Regions from separate parts of the Thioalkalivibrio sulfidiphilus HL-EbGr7 genome, predicted to be linked through region 2. Evidence: predicted binding sites of a transcription regulator. Region 2 holds the regulator's gene; each other region holds the start of a gene.
What was found. Region 2 encodes FliA, which starts transcription of late flagellar genes. Its sites were predicted from a motif close to GCTAAAGTTNNNNNNNNNNCNGCCGATA; they were not measured.
Positions count from the first base shown of each region.

Region 1: a site for FliA is predicted at 1,766-1,793, ahead of TGR7_RS02880 (methyl-accepting chemotaxis protein). Genes of this name have one in related genera too.
Region 3: a site for FliA is predicted at 1,961-1,988, ahead of TGR7_RS09925 (flagellin). Genes of this name have one in related genera too.

Region 1 covers NC_011901.1:611,550-615,919, reverse strand. The annotation lists gene TGR7_RS02890 (MBL fold metallo-hydrolase) at 1-561, opposite strand, end outside; gene TGR7_RS02885 (lipid A deacylase LpxR family protein) at 634-1,665, shown strand; gene TGR7_RS02880 (methyl-accepting chemotaxis protein) at 1,872-3,911, shown strand; gene TGR7_RS02875 (lipid A deacylase LpxR family protein) at 4,005-4,370, shown strand, end outside.
Region 2 covers NC_011901.1:1,436,366-1,440,735, forward strand. The annotation lists gene flhF (flagellar biosynthesis GTPase FlhF) at 1-709, shown strand, start outside; gene TGR7_RS06700 (MinD/ParA family protein) at 693-1,592, shown strand; gene TGR7_RS06705 (RNA polymerase sigma factor FliA) at 1,598-2,323, shown strand; gene cheY (chemotaxis response regulator CheY) at 2,446-2,826, shown strand; gene TGR7_RS06715 (protein phosphatase CheZ) at 2,847-3,608, shown strand; gene TGR7_RS06720 (chemotaxis protein CheA) at 3,645-4,370, shown strand, end outside.
Region 3 covers NC_011901.1:2,099,652-2,104,021, forward strand. The annotation lists gene TGR7_RS17155 (flagellar protein FlaG) at 1-367, opposite strand, end outside; gene TGR7_RS09925 (flagellin) at 479-1,867, opposite strand; gene TGR7_RS09930 (hypothetical protein) at 2,733-3,245, opposite strand; gene TGR7_RS09935 (nucleotidyltransferase domain-containing protein) at 3,242-3,541, opposite strand.

The DNA of each region.
Region 1 (4,370 bases), 820 kb from region 2:
GGAGGGCAGCAAGGTCACTTCCGTGCCCCCCAGGACCAGGGTGGTGGGCGCGTCGACCAGGCGGTTCGGGAACAGGGTGCGCGACTGCCCGGTGGCGCCGCCGGTCATCTCGTCGAAGCTGCGGATCCAGCCATCCGCCTGGGCCTGCATGCGCGCGGCGGCCTCGCTGCCGGCCAGGATCTCCGGGGACTCCCCGGCAAAGGCATGGTTGCCCAGCCAGTGATCTCCGTGGGCATGGGTGTTGACGATCCAGCGCACCGGCTGCTCAGTGACCCCTCGGATGGCCTCGCGCAGGGCCACGCCCATGGTCTCCGAGGAACCCGTGTCCACCACCAGCACGCCGTCACCGGTGACTACAAAGGCCATGTTGGCATTCCAGCCCAGGTTCTCCGGGTTGGGGAAATCCCGCGCCGGGGTGATCACCGCGTACACGCCGGGGGCCACCTGTTGCGGCGCCATGGGGTAGTCGCCGGGGCGGGCCGTTCCCGTCGGCTGGCCGTCGGCCAACACGGTGAAGGGCGCACACAGGCACAGCAGGATGGTCAGGACGAGACGTTTCACGGGGCCTCCGGGCGGGCATGAACCTGCGGGTCCAGTACACTACACAGACCCTCCGGCTGTGCAAAGGTGCCCATGACCCGCTTCCTGATGACCCTCCCGACCCTGCTGCTCGCCCTGCTCCTGGTAGCGCCCGCCGCCGCCCGCGACCTGCCCGCCTGGCTGCCGGAGATCCCCGAGCCGCCCAAAGAGCCCGAGCGGGGCATTCTGGTGCTGGAATACGAGAACGACCTGTTCGCCGGCGAGGACCGCTATTACACCAGCGGCGTGCGCGCCAGCTGGATCACGCCCGGCTCCGGCGTACCGGGTCTGCTCAGGGACGTGGGAGAACTGATCCCCTTCTTCCCGGGCCAGGGCGAGCTCAAGGCGTCCTGGTCCATCGGCCAGAGCATGTACACCCCCAAGGACATCGAGGAAGCCAACCCCAGCCCGGACGACCGTCCCTACGCCGGCTGGCTGTACGTGAGCGGCGGCCTGGCGGAGGAGACCGGCGACCGGCTGGACCGCCTGCAACTGACCCTGGGGGTGGTGGGGCCCGCCTCCCTGGCGGAGCAGACCCAGAAGACCATTCACGAATTCATGGGCTCACCGATCCCCCAGGGCTGGGATCACCAGCTGGGCAATGAGCTGACCCTGATGGTCAGCTACGAGCGCCAGTGGCGCTCCCGGGTGCGCGCGGCGGATGAGGGCTGGCGCATCGATCTCACCCCCCACTGGGGCGGCACGCTGGGCACGCCCTTCACCCTGGTGAACACAGGCCTGACCCTGCGTGCCGGCCGCGACCTGCCCCACGACTACGGCCCGCCGCGCATCCAGCCCGCCCTGCCCGGCTCCGGACTGTTCGTGCCCCGCAGCCGTTGGGGCTGGTATCTGTTCGCCGGGGTGGACGCCCGGGCCGTGGCCTGGAACACGTTTCTGGACGGCAACCTCTGGCGCGACAGCCCCAGCGTGGACCGGGAGGTGTTCGTGGGCGACGCCCAGCTGGGCGCCGTCCTGGCCCTGGGCCGGGCACGGCTGGCCTACACCCACGTGTTCCGCACCCCTGAATTCAGGAACCAGGAAGAGCGCGAGGACTTCGGTGCCCTGAGCCTGTCCTGGATATTCTGAAAGCCCCCTCCTAAGCCGAATCATCCACAAAAATCCCAGGAAGCCGCCACTGTCGGCTCTCCAGCCGTTCGCCTTCTTTCCCGAATATCCGCCCCTCTGGCCTCAAGAATTCCCTCGAACGCCCGATAAAGGTGCATACGCACCAAAATAAACCTTATATTAAGTGTGCATATCACCCAATTGTTCGCCCGCTCGAGGACTCGTCCATGGAAACCCTGCTGAAACCCGCCACCTGGCTGATGGATCGCTTCCGCTACCCGGTGAAGTTCGCCCTGATCTTCGTGCTGGTGCTGTTGCCCCTGCTGCTCCTGAGCAGCCTCACCATCAGCAACATCAACAGCACCATTGGATTTCTGCACAGCGAGCGCCAGGGGCTGAGCTACATCCAGTCCGTCCGCCAGCCGATCGAATTCATGCAGCAGCATCGCGGCATCATGGCCACGGTGCTGGCTGGCAACACCGGCGCCCGCACCCAGGCGCAGGAGATTCGCGACCGGGTTGACCGCGCCCTGGCGGAACTCTCGGAGGTGGATGCCCGCCTGGGTGGACAGCTTGAGACAGGCAACCGTCTGGCCGAGATCCAGCGCGCCTGGGGCGAGATCAAGTCCGCCAGTGAGAACCTCGCGCCTGCGGAAAGCGTCCGGCGCCATACGGACCTGATTGCCATGACCATGGCCCTGATCAGCCACGTGGCCGACACTTCCAACATCACCCTGGACCCGGACCTGGACAGTTATTACCTGGGTGACGCCCTGGTCAATCGCCTGCTGGGCCTCACCGAGACCATGGGACAGGCCCGCGCCCTGGGTTCCGGCGCCGCCGCCGCAGGACAACTCAGCCCAGAACAGCGTGTGCGGCTAGCGGTGCTGAGCAGCAACATGCGCAGCCTCGACCGCGATCTGCGCTCGGGTCTGGAGGCGGCATTCAACGCCAATCCGACCCTGTCCAGCAGCCTCGGCCGACTGGTCGAGGCTAACAACCAGGCGGTGGCTGATTTTTCGCGCATGCTTCAGGAGCAACTCCTGGATGTGCAGAACATCACCGTGAGTGGTCCCCAGGTGTTCGATGCGGGCACCCGTTCCATCACCGAGACCTATCGCCTCTATGACGCCATGGTGCCGGTACTCGACAACCTGTTCACCACCCGCATCCGAAACCAGACCGCGACCCGCAACCTGGCACTCGTGGTGGTGGCCGGCGTCCTGTTGCTGGTCGCCTATCTGTTCATCGGCCTATACCTGTCCATCCACACCAGCGTACAGCGCATTGGTGATGCCACCCGGCGCATGGCGGGCGGCGATCTGACCACCCGGGTGAGCCTGAACGCCCGCGACGAGATGGGGCAGGTGGCACAACGCTTCAATGACATGGCCGAGCAGTTCGAGGCGTTGATCCAGCAGATCGTCAGCGCCACCAGCCAGCTGGCCTCCGCCTCGGAGGAAGTGGCCGCGGTGTCCAAGGACAGCGCCCGCAACGTGGACCGTCAGCGCCAGGAGACCGATCAGGTGGCCACGGCCATGAACGAGATGACCGCCACGGTGCAGGAGGTCGCCAGCAACGCCGCCGGTGCCGCCGGTGCCGCCAGCAACACCGACAACGAGGCCAAGGGCGGACTGCAGGTGGTCAAATCCACCTCCCAGGCCATCACCGGTCTCGCCAGCGAGGTGGAAAAGGCCGCCGAGGTCATCAGACGCGTGTCTGCTGACAGTGAGACGATCGGCGCGGTGCTGGACGTCATCAAGGGCATCGCCGAGCAGACCAATCTGCTGGCGCTGAATGCCGCCATCGAGGCGGCCCGCGCAGGGGAACAGGGCCGGGGTTTCGCCGTGGTCGCCGACGAGGTGCGTACACTCGCCTCGCGCACCCAGCAGTCCACCCAGGAGATCGAGGAGATGATCGAGCGTCTGCAAAGCGGCGCCCGGGAGGCGGTCAAGGCGATGGGCGCGAGCCGGGAACGCGCCCAGCAGGGTGTCGAGCAGGCCAACGAGGCGGCCGAGGCCCTGGAGGCCATCACCCGCGCCGTGGCCACCATCAACGAGATGAACACCCAGATCGCCTCGGCGGCGGAGCAGCAGAGTGCCACCACGGAGCAGATGAACCGCAGCATCATCAGCATCAGGGAGATCGCTGAGCAGACCGCCAGCGGCGCCGAGCAGACCACCTCAGCCAGCGATGAGCTGGCCCGGCTGGCCGCCGAGCTTCAGTCCCGGGCGGGCAACTTCACCATCTCTCACCGCCCATCCTGACGGCGGGCCACATCCATGCCGGCGCCCCTGGCAGGCGCCGGCATGCCATACTCAGGACACACCACGGAGGATTCACGCACCGAGCCCCCGTCCATGCCACGCACGACAACGCCACTGCTGTTGTTACTCCAGGCGAGCCTGGCCCTTACCTTGTACTGGCTGGCGTCACCGGCACAGGCCGCACACCCTCCCGAACGCCAGAACCTCTGGGTGCTCGACATCGAAAACGACTGGTTCGCCGGCACCGACCGCTACTACACGGGCGGACTGCGGGTGACCCGGATTCGTGCCCCGGGCAAGGCAACACCCTGGGCACGCACGCTGGCCGATGCCCTGCCTATGTTCACCGCAGAGACCCGTCTGGGCACCACCACCGCCCTGGGCCAGAACGCCTATACCCCAGCGGACAAGGACGCGCTGCCCCCGAACCCGGAAGACCGGCCCTATGCCGGCTGGCTG
Region 2 (4,370 bases):
CACGCGCATCCCGGTGGCCGGTGAGGCTTTGCTTGACGGGGAGGGTGTCATCGCCCTGGTGGGACCGAGCGGCGTGGGCAAGACCACCACCGTGGCCAAGCTCGCGGCCCGTCATGTGCAGCGTCACGGGCGCGGTTCCATCGCGCTGGTGACCACCGATGCCTATCGCATCGGCGCTTATCGTCAATTGCAGACCTTCGGTCAGATCCTCGGCGTGCCGGTCCATCTGGCGCAGACAGGGCGCCAGTTGGGCGATATCCTATTGGGGCTTGGCGACAAGCAACGGATCTTCGTGGATACCGCCGGCATGAGCCAGCGGGACCTGCGCCTGGCGGAGGAGATGGCCGGGCTGGCGGCCATTCCGCGTCTGCGCACGCTACTGGTGGTGGCCGCCAATGCCCAGCAGGCGGTACTGGAAGAAACCTTCCGCGCCTTCGGTCATTTGCCGCTCACCGGCGCCGTGCTCACCAAGGTGGACGAGGCCGCCAGTCTCGGACCGGTACTCTCCGCCCTGAGTCACGGCGATCTACCCCTGCTCTATGTGAGCGAAGGGCAGCGGGTACCGGAGGACCTGCAACCGGCACGGGTGCAGCGCCTGGTGAGTCGCGCGGTGTCCCTGGCCTCGGACCGACAGCAACGCGCCCGCGGGCTCCGCCCGTCCATGGCGCCCCGGAAAGTGAATCGACACGCCCATGCCCAGATACAGTGATCAGGTCAACGATCAGGCCGATGGTCTGCGCCGCATGAACGCGCCGCGTCCCGTGCAGGTGATCGCGGTGGCCAGCGGCAAGGGCGGCGTGGGCAAGACCAATGTCTCCGTAAACCTGTCCGTGGCGCTTGCCCAGGGTGGGCGCTCGGTGATGCTCATGGACGCGGACCTGGGGCTCGCCAACGTGGACGTGCTGCTGGGCCTGCAGCCCCGGGCCAACCTCTCCCACGTGCTCAAGGGAGACCTGGGCCTGGACGAGATCCTGGTGGATGGGCCCGCCGGCATCACCATCGTGCCCGCCGCCTCGGGCGTGGCGCGCATGGCCGGGCTGGATCCGGCCGAGCACGTCGGCATCATCCGCGCCTTCAGTGAGCTGAGCCGTCCGGTGGACGTGCTCATCGTGGATACCGCCGCTGGCCTGCATGATAGCGTGCTGAGCTTCTGCCGCGCCGTGCAGGAGGTGCTGGTGGTGGTCTGCGACGAGCCGGCCTCAATCACCGATGCCTACGCCCTGATCAAGGTGCTGAGCCGGGATCACGGCATCAGCCGCATGCGCGTGGTGGCCAACATGGTGCGTGGTCCCGACGAGGGCAGGCAGTTGTTCGCCAAGCTGGTGGCCGTGTGCGACCGGTTCCTGGACGTGACCCTGGACTACGCCGGGGCCATCCCCCACGACGAATACCTGCGCAAGGCCGTGCAGCGCCAGAAGGCGGTCACCGAGGCCTATCCGTCCAGCCCGGCGGCGCGCGCATTCAAGGAATTGGCCCGCAAGGCCGATACATGGCCCATACCCGCCGGTGGAAGCGGGCGCATCGAGTTCTTTGTTGAGCGGCTGGTGGGTTCGGGCTCTAATGACAGGGAGGCCCTGTCATTAACGGATTAGCCGCCATGTACTCGAGCGAACTCCTGGACCGCAACCGCCTGGTGGATGCGCATGTGCCGCTGGTCAAGCGCATTGCCTACCACCTGCTGGGTCGGCTGCCTTCCAGCGTGCAGGTGGACGACCTGATCCAGGCCGGTGTGGTGGGTCTGCTCGAGGCAGCGCAGCAGTACGACGCGACCCAGGGGGCCAGTTTCGAGACCTATGCGGGGATCCGCATCCGCGGCGCCATGCTCGACGAGGTGCGACGCTCCGACTGGACGCCGCGCTCGGTACATCGCAACGCGCGCCGGGTGAGCGAGGCCATGCGCCTGGTGGAGAACCGCCTGGGCCGCGAGGCGCAGCCGGCGGAGGTGGCCGCGGAACTGGGCGTGAGCCTGGACGAGTACCAGCACATGGTCAGCGATGCCGCCTCCTGCAAGGTGCTGAGCTTCGAGGACATCTTCGAGCCGGACTCCGAGGGCGAGGACCTGCTGCCCGGGGACGAGCCGAGCCCCTTCGAGGCCCTGCAGTCCGATGGTTTCAGGGCGGCGCTGGCCCGGGAGGTGGGCGCGCTGCCGGAGCGTGAGCGGCTGGTGATGTCGCTCTATTACGACGACGAACTCAACCTGCGTGAGATCGGCGAGGTGCTCGGTGTCAGCGAGTCCCGGGTCTGCCAGCTCCACGGCCAGGCCCTGGTGCGCCTGCGGGCGCGCATGAGCGACTGGACCGGTCATTCGAGCGAGCAGAAATGAATTATTGACCTGCGCGGCAGTGATGCCACGCGGGGCGTGAGATTGAATCACTTCAACCCCCGGTTCCCCCAGGGTCAGCCGGATGCAATCTGAATCAGGCGGAGGTCAGTGTGGACAAGAATATGAAGATCCTGATCGTGGACGATTTCTCCACGATGCGACGCATCATCAAGAATCTGCTGCGGGATCTCGGCTTCAACAACACCAGCGAGGCCGATGACGGTAGCACGGCCCTGCCCATGCTGCAGAACGGCAACTTCGACTTCCTGATCACCGACTGGAACATGCCCAACATGCCGGGCATCGACCTGCTCAAGGCCGTGCGCGCCGACGAAAAACTCAAGACCATGCCGGTGCTGCTGGTGACCGCCGAGGCCAAGCGCGAGCAGATCGTCGAGGCCGCCCAGGCCGGGGTCAACGGCTACATCATCAAGCCGTTCACCGCCGAAACCCTGCGCGAGAAGATCGAGAAGATCTTCGAACGCATCAACGCGGGGGGCTGAGCGACATGGACACGCCGGGCTTGGAGGAGAAGGCCGCCGAGATCAAGGCCCAGCAGCTGCAGAAGGCCCGTCAGCTGGTCAGCCACATCGAGGCCGGTGACGAGGAATCTGCCGCCCGGCTGATCGAGGAACTGGGCCGCATGCACGAGAGCCTGCTGTTCCAGGAGCTGGGTAGGCTGACCCGGGATCTGCATGAGGCCCTCAATGCATTCCGTCTGGACTCGCGTCTCTCCGAGCTGACCCAGACCGACATCCCGGACGCCAAGGAACGACTCAACTACGTGGTCAGCCTGACCGAGGATGCGGCACACCGCACCCTCAATGCCGTGGAAGCGAGCCTGCCCATGTCGGAGCAACTCTCCAGCCGGGCAGGCGATCTGGCCCGGCACTGGCAGCGTTTCCGTGCACGCGAGCTCTCCGCCGAGGAATTCAGGCAGCTGAGCGGGGAACTGGGCGAGTTCCTGGCCCGGGTGCACGACGATGCCGAGGCCATCCGCCGCAATCTGTCCGACGTGCTCATGGCCCAGGACTTCCAGGATCTGACCGGACAGGTGATCCGCCGTGTCATCAACCTGGTGCAGGACGTGGAGCAAAACCTGGTGGGCCTGGTGCGCATCTCCGGCGAGCGGCTCTCCACGCCGGATCAGAAAAAAATGCAGGACAAGCGCGCCGAGGATCAGAACAAGGGTATGGGTCCGGCGGTGCCGGGCACCGCCGGTGCCAGCGATGTGGTCAGCGGCCAGGACGACGTGGACGATCTGCTGTCCAGCCTGGGATTCTGAGCACGTTGCCAAGCGCATAACGAGAAGGGGTAGGGGATGAGTCTGGATAGCGATGACGAGATTCTGCAGGACTTTCTGGTGGAGGCCGGGGAACTGCTGGAAGGGCTCAGTGAGCAGCTGGTGGAACTGGAGCGCAACCCCACCGACCGTGACCTGCTCAATGCGGTGTTTCGCAGCTTCCACACCATCAAGGGCGGCGCGGGATTCCTCAATCTCACCCACCTGGTGGCGGTGTGCCACCGGGCCGAAGACGTGTTCAACGTGCTGCGCCAGGGCCAGCGCCAGGTGGATGGCGCGCTCATGGACGCCGTGCTGCAGGTGCTGGACGTGGTCAACCGCATGTTCGGCGAGATCCGCGGCGGCGTCGAGCCGGGGCCCGCGGATCCCGAGCTGCTGACGCGGCTGGAATCCATGACCGGGCCCGCGGACGCCGCGCCTGCGCCGTCTCCCGTCGCCGAGGCGCCTCCGCCCGCCCCCGAGCCTGCCCCGCCTGTGTCTGCCAGCCCTGCCGTGCCGGCCGGCGATGGCGACATCACCGACGAGGAATTCGAGGCCCTCCTGGATGCCATGCAGTCCGGTGGCAGCGCGCCCGCGCTGGCCGCAGCACCGGCCGCTTCGCACAAGAGCGACGAGATCACTGAGGACGAATTCGAGAGCCTGCTGGACGAACTGCACGGCAAGGGCAATGCGCCTGTCGAGAGCAAGGCCTCACCCCCGGCCGCAGGCAGCTCCGCGGACCCGGATCTGATCAGCGAGGATGAA
Region 3 (4,370 bases), 660 kb from region 2:
AGCTGTCCAGACCACCTTGGTCGCGCAGGTATTCCGCCAGGGCCTGCACCGACTCCGGCGGGATCTGGCGGATCACCTCCTGGCTCTCGGAGTCCAGCACGGTGATCACGGTCCTGCCGCTGAAATCATCCACCGAGAAACGCAGGTCCCGCCTCACCGACTGCATATAGTCGTTGAGCGATTCCACCACCCCGGAGAGATCCAGTTCGGGCATCTCCGGTGCCGAGGGGGCAGGCAGGTCCTTGCCGGCCGCCGCTGCCGGGGGCGGTTCGGTCTTGCCGCCCGCTGCCGCCGTATCCGGCTTCCTCACCGGGGCCGGGGCAGGCACGGAGGCCTGTGGCATGGGGTTGATGAGCATATCCTTCATGTTCATTCCCTCAACGGATTACAGGGAAAAGGGCGGGCCCGGCAAACCGGACCCACCCTTCGCGCCTTCCCTGGCGCGCCATCATCCTGTGTCGAGGCTGGGCCCGGTCGCTTACTGCAGCAGGGCCAGCACGCTCTGGGGCACCGCGTTGGCCTGGGCCAGCACCGAGATACCGGCCTGCTGCAGGATCTGGGCGCGGGTCAGCTCGGCGGTCTCTGCGGCGAAGTCCGCATCCCGGATACGGGACCGGGCAGCGGAGAGGTTCTCCACGGAGACGCCCAGGTTGGAGATGGTGGACTCGAAGCGCACCTGGACCGCACCCAGTTCGGCGCGCAGACCACTGACCTGCTGTAGGGCGAAATCCATGACCTGGATAGTCTGGTTAGCACGTTCACGGCTCAGGACGTTCTGATCAGTCAGGGCGCGATCAGTACCACCAGCAGTAATGTTAAGGTCGTCGGCACTGCCAGTGGTGGCCACAAGGATGTCCTGACCCACATTGGTGGCCAGATCAATTCCACGCATGATGGTACCGGATTCACCGGCTCCCAGGCCGCCGATGACCAGAGCGCCACCACCAGTTCGCTCAATCGTGATGTCGCCGTTGGAAGTCAGCGTCAGATCAGCACCGTCAAAGCTTGCGGTAACACCGGTCTGGTTGGACAGTGCATTGATCTTGCCAGCCAACAACTCAGCGGTATCACCACTATCGACAGCGATGTTCACCCCATTGATGTTCAGGGTACCCGCGGCATCCGCAGCCGTGATGGCAAACGTGGCTTCGGCCTGGGAGGACAGCGCAGCGGTGACACCAGTTTCCGCGGACAATGCATTGATTCGATTAACCACTTCGGTCAAAGAAGTGGCATCGGTGTTGAGGTCTGCAAGATCAATCTCAACACCCTGAATGGCCAGAGTACCTGGCGTACCGAAATCAAAGGCGCCGGTGAAATCGCCAGACAGGGCAGAGTCACCTTCAGCCACACGGGCACCGAGCTGGGAGGCTCGGGCGTCTACACCGTTAACGGTGATGGTCTGGTTCTGGTTGGCACCCACCTGGAACACCAGTTCAGACAGGCTGCCGTCCAGGATCTTCTGACCATTGAACTCAGTGGCATTCGCAACCCGGTTCACCTCCGCGATCAGCTGCTGCACCTCATTGTTCAGGGCCTGGCGGTCAGAGGAGGAGTTCGTGTCGTTAGCGGACTGTACCGCCAGCTCGCGGATACGCTGCAGGGCATCACCCACGGTGGACAGGGCGCCTTCGGCCGTCTGGGCGAAGGAGATGCCATCGTTGGCATTGCGCACAGCCTGGTTCAGACCGCGGATCTGGGTGGTGAAGCGCTCGGAGATGGCCAGACCGGCGGCATCGTCCTTGGCGCTGTTGATGCGAAGACCCGAGGACAGCCGCTGCAGGGAGGTCTGCAGGGCGCTCTGGGAGTTGGTCAGGTTGCGCTGGGCGTTGAGCGACAGCACGTTGGTATTGATGATCTGGGCCATGACAGTTCCCCTTCTTAATCAGAGAGTTGGTTCAGTCCACCGCCCTCGTTGGCGGGTGTCCGGGCGGCGAGACTGTGCCGCTTTCAGGCCATGTATCGGCGGCTCGGGGGGAAGCTTTAGGGAGATTTAGGAACAATTTTGCGTCTCAGGTGCCGTTCGTTCCGGCAATCCGGCCGCTCGTCGCCGGCGGCCTCGGGACAGAAGCAAAACCGGTCCTCTCACGGGGACACGGAGCCACGGGGAAGGCCTATTCAATATGCCTTTCTCCGCGTCCCTGCGCCTCCGCGAGAGGATCGCCTTTCGCCTTTGACCCATCGAAACCCACAGTCAAAACCATCCTCTCGCAGAGGCGCGGGGGCGCGGAGGAAAGGCAAAATCTTGATCTCTCGCAAAGGCGCGAAGACGCCAAGAAACCCTTTATTCAGGCTTTTCCTTTGCGGCTTCGCGGCTTGGCGAGAGACCTGGGCCTTGGGTTTTTCCGTCACCTGGGGCCTAAACCGGTCCTCTCACGGAGCCACGGAGGCACGGAGAAGACTTATTTGTAAAGGGTTTCCTCCGTGCCCCTGTGGCTCCGTGAGAGGATCGCCTTTCGCCTTTGATCCCGAAACCCAAAGCCAAAACCATCCTCTCGCAGAGGCGCAGAGGCGCAGAGGCGCGGAGGAAAGGCAAAATCGTGATCTCTCGCAAAGGCGCAAAGACGCCAAGAAACCCTTTATTCAGGCTTTTCCTTTGGGGCTTCGCGGCTTGGCGAAAGACCTGGGCCTTGGGTTTTTCCCTCACCTGGGGCCTAAACCAGTCCTCTCACGGGGCCACGGAGGCACGGGGAGGCCTGCTTGAGAAGGGTTTGCCCCGTCCCTGCGTCGATCTATGTCGGCAGTTTCAGTTTGCCGAGATGGCTGACGGCATCCGAGGGGAAATGTCCGAGAACGTAGTCGAGAATCCGGTTGTAGGTATCCACCAACAAGGCCACCCGTTCCCGGGCCTGTTGGAGGGCCTGGGCGAATTCAGCCGGGTCGCGCATGTATTCATGCACGAGCCGGTTGCGCAGGTTGCGGGCCTCGACCCAGTCCAACGCCGATTTGAGCAAGCCGAGCTTTTCCATGCGGTTCAGGTTATCCAGAACGGCACCTGGCGTCTCCTGCATGTGACGCATGAGCTCGGGAACGAGTTTTTCGCCCAGGGTATCCTGCATGCGTCCAAAACGGGCCACGAAGGCGTCCAGGCGTTCGGCCAGTTCGGGTTCATTGTCCAGGTTCTCGATCCAGGCCTTGTCGATCACCTGGGAGAACAGGCGCCCCGTGGTACCGATCAGGTGCCGGCCCTCCCGAGCGACCGTGTCCATGAGGAAATGCAGCCGCGGCTCGTCGGGGCGGCTCACAGGGCCACCCCTTCCCGGGCTGCTACCCCGTGAATTGGCTGACGGGGGGTCTGGGGATCGACAAGCAGGACATCGATGCGCTGGTCGCCGAGCGCCATCTGAAGCTGCGCAGCAAGACGGCTGGCCGTCGCTGCGCGGTTTACGAGCACCTGATCCACCTCGATATACAGATCGATGTCACCTCCCCGGGCCGTATCATCCACCCGTGAACCGAACAGGTGTACCCGGGCATCACGCCCCAGCGTCTCGCGCACCTTTTCACGGATGATCCGCACCTGTTGGCTGGTCAATCGCATCTGACATCTCCCGTTATTCCCGGTTGCATTTTCAACCCCACAGGTGTCCGGTGACAACTGGCCTGCGGATGCAGACTTGACGCGAAAAAGGGATCCCACGCGAGGGCGCTAAGGGAAAGCCATCAAAATGGAGTTCTCTGCAGCTTTGCGGCTTTGCGAGAGACCCAGGCCTTGGGTTTTGCCGTCACCTGGGGCCAGAACCGGTCCTCTCACGGGCCACGGAGGCACGGGGAAGGCCTATTCAATATGCCTTTCTCCGCGTCCCTGCGCCTCCGCGAGAGGATCGCCTTTCGCCTTTCGCCTTTGACCCGCCGAAACCCACAGTCAAAACCATCCTCTCGCAGAGGCGCAGAGGCGCGGAGGAAAGGCAAAATCTTGATCTCTCGCGAAGGCGCGAAGACGCCAAGAAACCCATTTTCTATATCTTTCCTTTGCGTCTTTGCGGCTTGGCGAGAGACCAGGGCCTTTGAATTTCGCGATCCCTGGGGCCAAAACCAGTCCTCTCACGGGGCCACGGAGACACGGGGAAGGCTTATTTGAACAGGGTTTCCTCCGTGCCCCTGTGGCTCCGTGAGAGGATCGCCGTTCGCCTTTGACCCGCCGTAACCCAAAGCCAAAACCATCCTCTCGCAGAGGCGCAGAGGCGCGGGGAAGGCCCATTTAAAGGGTTTCCTCCGTGCCCCTGTGGCTCCGTGAGAGGATCGCTTTTCGACTTTGCCCAGCCGAAACCAAAGTCAAAACCATCCTCTCACGGGGGCACGGAGACACGGGGAAGACTTATTTTAAAAAGGGTTTCCTCCGCGTCCCTGCGCCTCCGCGAGAGAACCGC